Regions from separate parts of the Kitasatospora sp. NPDC050463 genome, predicted to be linked through region 1. Evidence: riboswitches for the same ligand, from Rfam matches in the RefSeq annotation. Region 1 holds a riboswitch; each other region holds the start of a gene.
The links. Region 1 has a riboswitch for cyclic di-AMP ahead of AB0J08_RS25805 (LysM peptidoglycan-binding domain-containing M23 family metallopeptidase). Riboswitches for the same ligand answer to the same signal wherever they lie in the genome.

Region 1 (2,192 bases):
ACCGCCAGCCGGGACCGTCCACCAGCCAGCCGCCGAGGAACGGGCCGATCGCGGCCGACACCCCGCCGAGGCCGGACCAGAGGCCGACCGCCGCCGAGCGGTCGTCCGGGTGGAACACGGCCTGGAGCATCGCGAGCGAGCCCGGGGTGAGCAGCGCCCCGCCGATGCCCTGCACCGCGCGGGCGGCGACCAGCACCTCGATGGTGGGTGCCGCGGCGCACGCCGCCGAGGCGGCGGCGAACCAGAGCACGCCGATCAGGAAGACGCGGCGCCGGCCGTAGCGGTCGCCGAGTGCGCCGCCGAGCAGGATGAGGCCGGCCAGGGTGAGCAGATAGGCGTTGAGCGTCCACTGCAGGGCGGCGAGCGGGGCGCCGAGATCGGTGCCGATCCGGGGCAGGGCGACGTTGACCACGGTGCCGTCGAGCATCGCCATGCTGGAGCCGAGCACCGTCGCCAGCAGTACCCAGCGGCCCTGCGCGGTGCCCAGGCGCAGGGTGCCGGCCTCGGAGGTGGTCACCGCCCGATCGTGCGCTCCGGGGGCCGACGTGACAAGGCTCACCGGCGGTGTGTCGGTGGATGGCTTTCCGTGAGTGACCGGCTGCGGAGGGGCACCGAAATCGGCGGAGCGTCGTGGATCAGTGGCGCGCGGTGAATCGATTGTGCACATACCGTGCAGCCGATCATTCGGAGTGTCACGGCCCTCCCGGCATTGGTTGTCGATTCAAGAGATCGACATTGCTTCACCCGGACGGATGGGTTTTAGTTCAGCGACCGCCCGGCATTGGCCCGGGTGGCCACCGGGTGGAACGCCTAGTCCTGCCGCTGCCCGGTGGTACGAACCGAACTCTGTACGGCAGGAGCGGGGGACCCAAAGGTAAGTCGCCGGACCGGAATTCACGGTCCGGCTTGGGGTGAAGCCGCGCTATGCGGCCGGGCAACTCCAGCCCGAACCCGACAGCTCACCTCGCAGGCGTCGGAGAGGACAGTTCCCCATGCCCGCACAGGCTCGTCGTATCGCCCTGCCCCGCGCCGTCCGCATCGGCATCGCCACCGCCGTGACCGGCGCCGCGTTCGCCCTTCCGCTGGTGACCACCATCAGCGCCCAGGCCCACACCGCCCCGGCCGCGAAGCCCGCGCAGACCGGTACCTGGACCGGTGCCACCAGCGTCGACGCGGCTCCGGCCGCCGCCGCGCAGCCGGCCGCCGAGGCCGCCAAGCCCGCCGCCGCTCCGGCCGAGGAGAGCTACAAGGTCGTCGGCGGGGACACCCTGTCGAAGATCGCCGACGCCAAGCAGGTCGAGGGTGGCTGGCAGGCGCTGTACGACCACAACCGCTCGGTCGTCGGTGCCAACCCGAACCTCATCTTCCCGGGTCAGAAGCTCGCGCTCGCCGGCAAGGCCGCCGCCGCTCCGGCCGCCGCCGAGGCCGCCAAGCCGGCCGCCCCCGCCGCCAAGCCGCAGGTCTCGCAGGACTCGGTGAAGCCGGCCGCCAAGCCCGCCGCCCCGAAGCCGGTCCAGGCCGCCAAGCCCGCGCAGGCCCCGGCCGCCCCCGCCGCCAAGCCGGCCGCGCCGGCCGCCACCCAGGCCCCGGCCGCCGTGGCCGCCACCTCCGGCTACGTCGCCCCCGTCGCCAACCCGAAGCTCGGCACCGCCTACGGCGTGGCCGGCTCGATGTGGGCCTCCGGCCACCACACCGGTGCCGACTTCGTCGCCTCCACCGGCACCCCGCTGCGCGCCATCGCGGCCGGCACCGTGGTCAAGGCCGGCAACGGCGGCGCCTACGGCAACGAGGTCGAGATCAAGCTCGCCGACGGCAAGTACGCCCAGTACGCGCACCTGTCCTCGATCGGCGTGACGGTCGGTCAGACCGTCACCGCCGGCCAGCAGATCGGCCTCTCCGGTGCGACCGGCAACGTGACCGGCCCGCACCTGCACTTCGAGATCCGCACCGGCTCGGAGTACGGCTCGGACATCGACCCGATCGCCTACCTGCGGGCGCACGGCGTCTCCATCTGACCTCTGGTCGGACCACCGCTGGGTGCGGGGCGAACGACCTCCCGGGATGGTCATGTCGGGTGACCGCTCGACCGGGTGATCGCCGCACCACCAGTGGATCATGGGCGCGGGACACGCCCAGGCCGGCCCGGCTCGCGAATATCCTTCGTGAGCCGGGCCGGCCGCTTTCGTTTTCCG
Region 2 (2,192 bases), on a different contig from region 1:
GTGGCAGACGTTAGCGAGTCCGGGCGAGCGAGTCCAAACCCCTCCCAACCCGAATATTTGACCCGCAATCGGACACCAGCACGATCCTGCGCAAAAGCCGCAGGCCCGGCCTCCCACGAGGGGAGACCGGGCCCGTGAAGGCGGACGCCGGATCAGACGCGCACGATGGCGTTGATCGGCAGCATGCTGGCGGTCTCGTACCGGACGTTCGCGCCGGGCTTCGGCGCGTGGATGACCTGGCCGCCGCCCACGTAGATCGCGACGTGGCTGCGGTCCGCGCGGTAGATGATCAGGTCGCCGGGCTGGGCGTTGGCGATATTGGTGCCGACGTTGGTGCCGACGGTGGCCTGCTGCTGCGAGGTACGCGGCAGCGACACGTTCGCCTGGGCGTAGGCCCAGCTGGTGAGGCCGGAGCAGTCGAACGAGTTCGGGCCCGCGGCGGCGCGGACGTACGGCGCACCCAGCTTGCTCTCGGCGGCGGCGATCGCCGCGGCGGCGCGCGAGCTGCCGGCGGCGGCCACCGGCGGTGCGGCCGGCGCCGAGGAAGCGGCCGGCGTCGACGGTGCGGTCGGCGCGGCGGCCTTGGCGGCCGAACCGGCCAGGTTGTCGCGGCTGTTGTCGCGGGAGGCCCGCTCGGCGTCCGCCTTGGCCTTGGCCTCGGCCTTGGCGGCGTCCACCTTGGCCTTCGCCTCGGCGGCGGCCTTCTCCTCGGCCGCGCGCAGCGCCTGGCGCTCCTGCTCGGTCAGCGTGTTGAGCAGCTCCTGGGCCTTGGCCAGCTTGTCCTGGACCTCGTCCTTGGAGGCCTTCAGCTGCTGGGTGGTGGCTTCGAGCTCCCCGAGCTTGGCCTGGGCCTCGTTGCGGTCCTGGTCGAGCCTGCGCTGCTGTTCCTGGAGGTCCTTCAGCGCGTTGGACTGGGTGCTGCCGGCCTGGTTGATCGCACCGGCCTGGGTGAGGAAGCTGTCCGGGCTGGACGAGAGCATCAGCTGGACAGTCGGCGATATGCCGCCGTTGCGGTACTGCTCGCCGGCGATCTCCGCGAGGCCACCCTGGGCCTCGGTCACCGAGGCCTGCTGGCGGGCCACCTTGTCCTGCAGCTCACCGACCTGCTTCTGCAGCTCCTGCTGCTTGGCCTGGGCACCGTTGAGCTTCTCGGTCGCCTGCTCGGCCTGCTCGTTGAGCTGGTCGACCTGCTCCTTGACCTGGTCCTTGGTCGGCGTCGGGTCGGCGTGGGCGCCGGACTGCGCGGAGAGGGCGACCGCGGCAGCGGCGACACCGGTCAGGATCGAGACCCGGGCGCGGCCGGCGGGCTTGGGACGACGATGGGACGCCACGAAGGCGGACTCCTTCTTCCTACGTCCGCCTACCGGGTGAGCTGACGGGTTCGGGCCGGAAGCATTGCCCTACGACGCCTCACCGACCGCTCCTGCGGTCGACCTGGCGCCGATTCACCCCGGAGGAACATGGTTCCCCGGCTCCGTTCCACAGCGCCCCCGACGACTGGGCTCCCACTCGGGCAGATGCTCTGCCCCGCTGCTTCGCGAACTCGGCGGTAAACCTCCGCCGCCACCCCTGCTGGGTGATCGACTGTGCGGTGGTTCGAGGCACGACCCTAGTAACAGAACCGTGATCCGTTCAAATCCTTGTCAGAAAAATGCCGAAAGAAGATCCAAGGTCCTGTGTGGATATGACCGGACGTGATCACCTGCCCACGCGGAGCTGATCGTTTGTCATCAAGCAGCCGCGAACGCCGACGCCACCCCCGGTCAGGGGGTGGCGTGGATCACAGGGCCGGATCCCGGCCCGTGGGCGTGTCGGTCCGTCAGACCCGGCGGATCGCGTTGATCGGCATCGCGTCGGCCTTCATCACCTTCACCACGTCACCGGTGTGCGGCGCGTGGACCACCATCCCGTTGCCGATGTACATCCCGACGTGGCTGCGGTCGGCGCGGTAGATGATGAGGTCGCCCGGCTGGGCCTCGGCGAGCGAGGGCACCCTGGAGCCGTAGTTGGCCTGCGCCTGCGAGGTGCGCGGCAGCGAGACGCCGGCCTTCGCGTACGACCAGACCATCAGACCGGAGCAGTCGAAGCCGCTCGGGCCGACCGCGCCCCACTGGTACGGCGAGCCCTGCTTGCTCATCGCGTTGGCGACGGCCGCCCCGGCCATGCCACTGCCCTGCGGCAGGCTGCTCAGG
Region 3 (2,192 bases), on a different contig from region 1:
CGTGCCCTGCGGCGCGGGGTGGTACTGGCCCGCGCTCAGGGACAGGTTGAGGATCAGGTACGCCGACCAGTTGGCACCGACGCCCTTGCCGTCCGAGAAGACCTTGGTCCCGTTGACGTACCAGTCGACCGAGGTGGCGCCGTAGTGGGTGCCGATGGTGACCCAGCCGTCCTTGGCGATCGCCTTGGCGTCGGTGTAGTACAGGTGGCCCGGGTTGACGTGGTTGGTCAGCTCCAGCAGGTTCGGGTTGTCGGGGTGGTACTCGAAGGAGTCGATCTCCCCGTTGCCGTTCTTCCACGTCCACAGGGCCGGCCAGGCGCCGGTCCCGGCGGGGAGCTTGACCCGGGTCTCGGCGTAGTCGCCGGTCTTCACCTGGAAGCCCTCACTGGAGTACTCGGTGGTGAGCAGCCCGGTGTCCCAGGACTGCTTGCCGTTCTCCAGCGTGTTGGCACCCGGCTTGGCGGTGAAGGTGGCGACACCGCCCGAGACGGCGACGTTGTTCTTGTTCAGCCAGTCGAGCTTGTTGTCGTCCGGGTTGTGGTTGCCGTAGTGGTAGGCGCTGCTCTTGTCGCCGGTCCAGCGCGAACCGTAGGCGATCGGGTTGTTGAACTCGTCCGACCAGGTCAGCGACTTGCCGGCGACCGGGGCGCCGGTGACCGGGGTCGACGTGGCGGTCGCGGTCGGCGTCGGGCTGGGGGTGGCCGTCGCGGTCGGCGTCGGGCTGGGAGTGGCCGTGGTGCTGGAGACCACGAGCTGGCGCGAGGGCAGATTGTGCCAGGCGCCGCCGAAGTCCTGCCAGAAGCCGAACTGGGTGTACGTCCCGGCGGGCAGGGTGCGGGCACCGGTGGTGATCGACAGGCCGGTGGGGCAGATCTGCGCGTTGGAGACGTTGCCGGGGAAGTCGAGGTTGTGTCCGGCCGCGTCGCGAACGCCCACACCGACGGTCTTGGCGGTGAAGCAGGCCGACGAGTGGACGGTCAGCGCGGCCGTGGTGGCCTTGCCCGCGACCATGGTGGCCGGGGCGAGCTTGTCCTGGGTGACGGTCGGCACGGTGGCCGCCTGGGCGCCGGTGAGCGCCGGGACGCCGAGCAGGCCGGCGCCGCTGATGGCGAGCGCGCCGGTGGCGGCGAAGGCGGCCTTGCGGCCTCGGTGGGAGGGGCGGGCATGGCGCGGGATCGCGCGCCGGGCAGGCTTCTGCATGGCAGTGTCCTCTGTGACGCCTGCGAGGTGAGCTGTCGGGTTCGGGCTGAGGTTGCCCGGCCGCCTGTGGAGCGGCTTCACCCCTAGCCTCGACCGGTACGCGAGAGCGCACGGGCCGGGCACTGACCTGGGTCCCCCGCTCCCGTCCGCCGTGGTGCTCGACTGCCGACCGGCGGGTGGACAGGACTCGGCGTCCCGACGGCGGGGTCCGCGAAGACGGACTCGTGCAGGCTAGGCAGGCCGTCCGGAAGGCGACAACTCGGCAGGGGACGATGTCGCGCAGCTCACAGTGGAGCGGCGCGGAGTTGATCAAGTCGCCGGTGGAGTTGATCAGTTGGCGGTGGGGCCGGTCGGGGCGGCCGGCGAGGGCGGCCGGTGGGGCCGGGCGGAGGGGCCGGGCGGAGGGGTGGTGGGCCGGGCTTCGGCCCGCGCCCGGCGGCCGGGCGGCGTGGGGCGCTGCCCGGCGGCGGGGTGCCCGCGAGTCCGCCGCGAAAGTCGGCCGGTCGGATAGGTTGGGGGTCCAGCCGTACCGCACAGACGAGAGACGAGGACCAGTCCCGCCATGACCGCGCCCCTGCCCGCCTTCGCCGGCCGCACCTACCTCTTCCAGGTCGACAACGGCGCGGCCTTCCGCAACGCCTACTCGCCCGACGGCAAGCGGCTGCGCTGGGAGGGCCTCGGCGAGTCGGCGGGCCAGTGGGAGGACGTGGCGCTGCACATCGCCGAGATCGGGCCGGAGCTGTACTTCGTGAGCTGGACCGAGCAGAGCGGCATCACCGTGAGCCATGTGATGGACCTCGGCAAGCTGACGGTGCGCGCGTTCTGGACGTACGAGGGCGAGGGCGGCCGGGTCGGCGAGCTGCACACCGGGACGCTGGAGCCGGTGGCCTGAGCCACCGGCCGCCGTGCCGGCCGTACCGTCGCGCCCGGCGCCCGCCCGGTCCCACGGCCCGGTCGGACGGCCCGGTCAGACCGTCCGGTCCGGCACCCTG
Region 4 (2,192 bases), on a different contig from region 1:
GATCCACGAGTTCGCCTTCCCGCTGCCCATCTACGCGATCTGCGACCTGCTCGGGGTGCCGGCCGAGGACCAGGACGACTTCCGGGACTGGGCTGGCATGATGATCCGCCACGGCGGCGGGCAGCGCGGCGGGGTGGGGCGTGCCGTCAAGCGGATGCGCGCCTATCTGGCGGAGCTGATCCACCGCAAGCGGGCCGATCTCGGCGACGACCTGATCTCCGGCCTGATCCGGGCCAGCGACCACGGTGAGCACCTGACCGAGAACGAGGCCGCGGCGATGGCCTTCATCCTCCTCTTCGCCGGTTTCGAGACGACCGTCAACCTGATCGGCAACGGCACCTACGCGCTGCTGCGCAACCCCGGGCAGCGGGCGCTGCTCCAGGATTCGATCGCCCGTGGCGAGACCGCCCTGCTGGAGACCGGGATCGAGGAACTCCTGCGCTACGACGGGCCGGTGGAGCTCGCCACCTGGCGGTTCGCGACCAGCCCGCTGACCATCGGCGGCGTGGAGATCCCGGTCGGTGACCCGGTACTGGTGGTGCTCGCGGCGGCGGACCGGGACCCGGCGCGGTTCGCCGACGAGAACACCCTCGACCTGGCCCGGACCGACAACCCGCACCTGGGCTTCGGGCACGGCATCCACTACTGCATCGGTGCTCCGCTGGCCCGATTGGAGGGGCGGTCGGCGCTCACCACCCTGCTCACCCGGCTGCCCGATCTGCGACTCGCCGAAAGCCCGGAGAATCTCCGTTGGCGCGGTGGCCTGATCATGCGTGGACTTCGCGACCTCCCGGTGGAATTCACCCCCGAGAAGCCGTCCGCAGAGCCGCCGACCGGGCTCTGAGAATCCGCAGCGGCGATGCCCCGGCGGTGTCTCGATCTCGACCCTTCGAGTCTCCGACACGCTGACGGGGTGTCGCTGTCCGGCTCTGATCGCAGGTCTGAATCACCATCAATCAGGACATAGCCCTGTCGTTGGTAGGCAATCGGCCATCCGCCGTAATTTATGTGTGATACCTGCGATATGAGCTTGTGATTGATGTGAGGATCTGTCTACCCTCCCTGGAGTTCGCAGCTGCGGACCTCGTGCGCGGAACGCCGAATCCTGCCCGCCGCGTCACGGGAAACCGACCAGAACCCTTGGGCAGGGGCGGGGGAACCAGGTTTGTTGCCGTCCCCCACGGCTTGGGGTGAAGCCGCCAGCGCGGGCCGAAAGCCCCCGCGCCACGCGGCCGGGCCACCTCCCGGTCCGAACCCGACAGCTCACCTCGCAGGCGTGCGGAGAGGGAAACGTCATGCTCTTCGTCGGAACCGGCCGTCATCGTCGTCGCACCCAGACCGAGAAGGCCATCGCCGTGGCCGGTGTGGCCGGCGTCGGACTCGCGCTGCCGCTGCTCACCGCCACCGGCGCCTCCGCCGCCCCGACCTCGACCTGGGACGCGGTCGCCCAGTGCGAGAGCGGCGGCAACTGGAGTATCAACTCCGGCAACGGCTTCTACGGTGGCCTGCAGTTCACCCCCAGCACCTGGAAGGCGTACGGCGGCACCTCGTACGCGCCGCAGGCCCACCAGGCCAGCAGGGCGCAGCAGATCTCGGTCGCCGAGAAGGTCCTCGCCTCGCAGGGGCCGGGCGCCTGGCCGGTCTGCTCGCAGAAGGCGGGCCTGGCCAAGGGTGGCGCCCCGGCCTCGGTCGACACCTCCTCGGACGCCGAGCCCGCCGCCCAGCAGCCCGCCGCGCCGAAGCCCGCGCAGGCGAAGCCGGCTCAGCCGAAGCCCGCTCAGAAGCCCGTCCAGCAGCAGGCCCAGAAGCCCGCCCCGAAGCCCGCCGTCCAGCAGCCCGTCCAGCAGGACGCGCAGCAGAAGCCCGGCTGGGACGCCGACGCGAAGGTCTTCTGGTACCAGAGCAACGGCGCCTGGTACTGGACCAGCCACCAGAGCGTCTATCAGCAGTACGCGGGTCAGGCCGCCGGCCAGTACGCGGGTCAGGACAGCCGTCCGGCCGAGGCCCACGGCGCCCCGGCTGCCGCAGCCTCCCCCGTCGCCCAGCAGCGCGCCGGCCACGGCTACACCGTCCAGTCCGGTGACACGCTGTCGACCATCGCCACCGCCCAGGGTGTTGAGGGCGGCTGGCAGACGCTGTACGACGGCAACCGTGGCACCGTCGGCACCGACCCGAACCTGATCCTCCCGGGC

Region 2: linked by a shared signal. The riboswitch ahead of AB0J08_RS06940 (NlpC/P60 family protein) and the one ahead of AB0J08_RS25805 (LysM peptidoglycan-binding domain-containing M23 family metallopeptidase) in region 1 are both predicted to bind cyclic di-AMP.
Region 3: linked by a shared signal. The riboswitch ahead of AB0J08_RS26070 (glycoside hydrolase family 16 protein) and the one ahead of AB0J08_RS25805 (LysM peptidoglycan-binding domain-containing M23 family metallopeptidase) in region 1 are both predicted to bind cyclic di-AMP.
Region 4: linked by a shared signal. The riboswitch ahead of AB0J08_RS00200 (transglycosylase family protein) and the one ahead of AB0J08_RS25805 (LysM peptidoglycan-binding domain-containing M23 family metallopeptidase) in region 1 are both predicted to bind cyclic di-AMP.

The regions. Positions count from the first base shown of each region.
Region 1 is NZ_JBFAJO010000044.1:36,866-39,057, forward strand. Features, by position in the region: gene AB0J08_RS25800 (MFS transporter) at 1-517, opposite strand, end outside; cyclic di-AMP (ydaO/yuaA leader) riboswitch at 828-988, shown strand; gene AB0J08_RS25805 (LysM peptidoglycan-binding domain-containing M23 family metallopeptidase) at 993-2,015, shown strand.
Region 2 is NZ_JBFAJO010000007.1:101,600-103,791, reverse strand. Features, by position in the region: gene AB0J08_RS06940 (NlpC/P60 family protein) at 153-1,331, opposite strand; cyclic di-AMP (ydaO/yuaA leader) riboswitch at 1,342-1,497, opposite strand; gene AB0J08_RS06935 (NlpC/P60 family protein) at 1,820-2,192, opposite strand, start outside.
Region 3 is NZ_JBFAJO010000045.1:19,079-21,270, forward strand. Features, by position in the region: gene AB0J08_RS26070 (glycoside hydrolase family 16 protein) at 1-1,200, opposite strand, end outside; cyclic di-AMP (ydaO/yuaA leader) riboswitch at 1,203-1,367, opposite strand; gene AB0J08_RS26075 (hypothetical protein) at 1,763-2,092, shown strand; gene AB0J08_RS26080 (alpha/beta hydrolase-fold protein) at 2,168-2,192, opposite strand, start outside.
Region 4 is NZ_JBFAJO010000001.1:45,449-47,640, reverse strand. Features, by position in the region: gene AB0J08_RS00205 (cytochrome P450) at 1-844, shown strand, start outside; cyclic di-AMP (ydaO/yuaA leader) riboswitch at 1,120-1,291, shown strand; gene AB0J08_RS00200 (transglycosylase family protein) at 1,296-2,192, shown strand, end outside.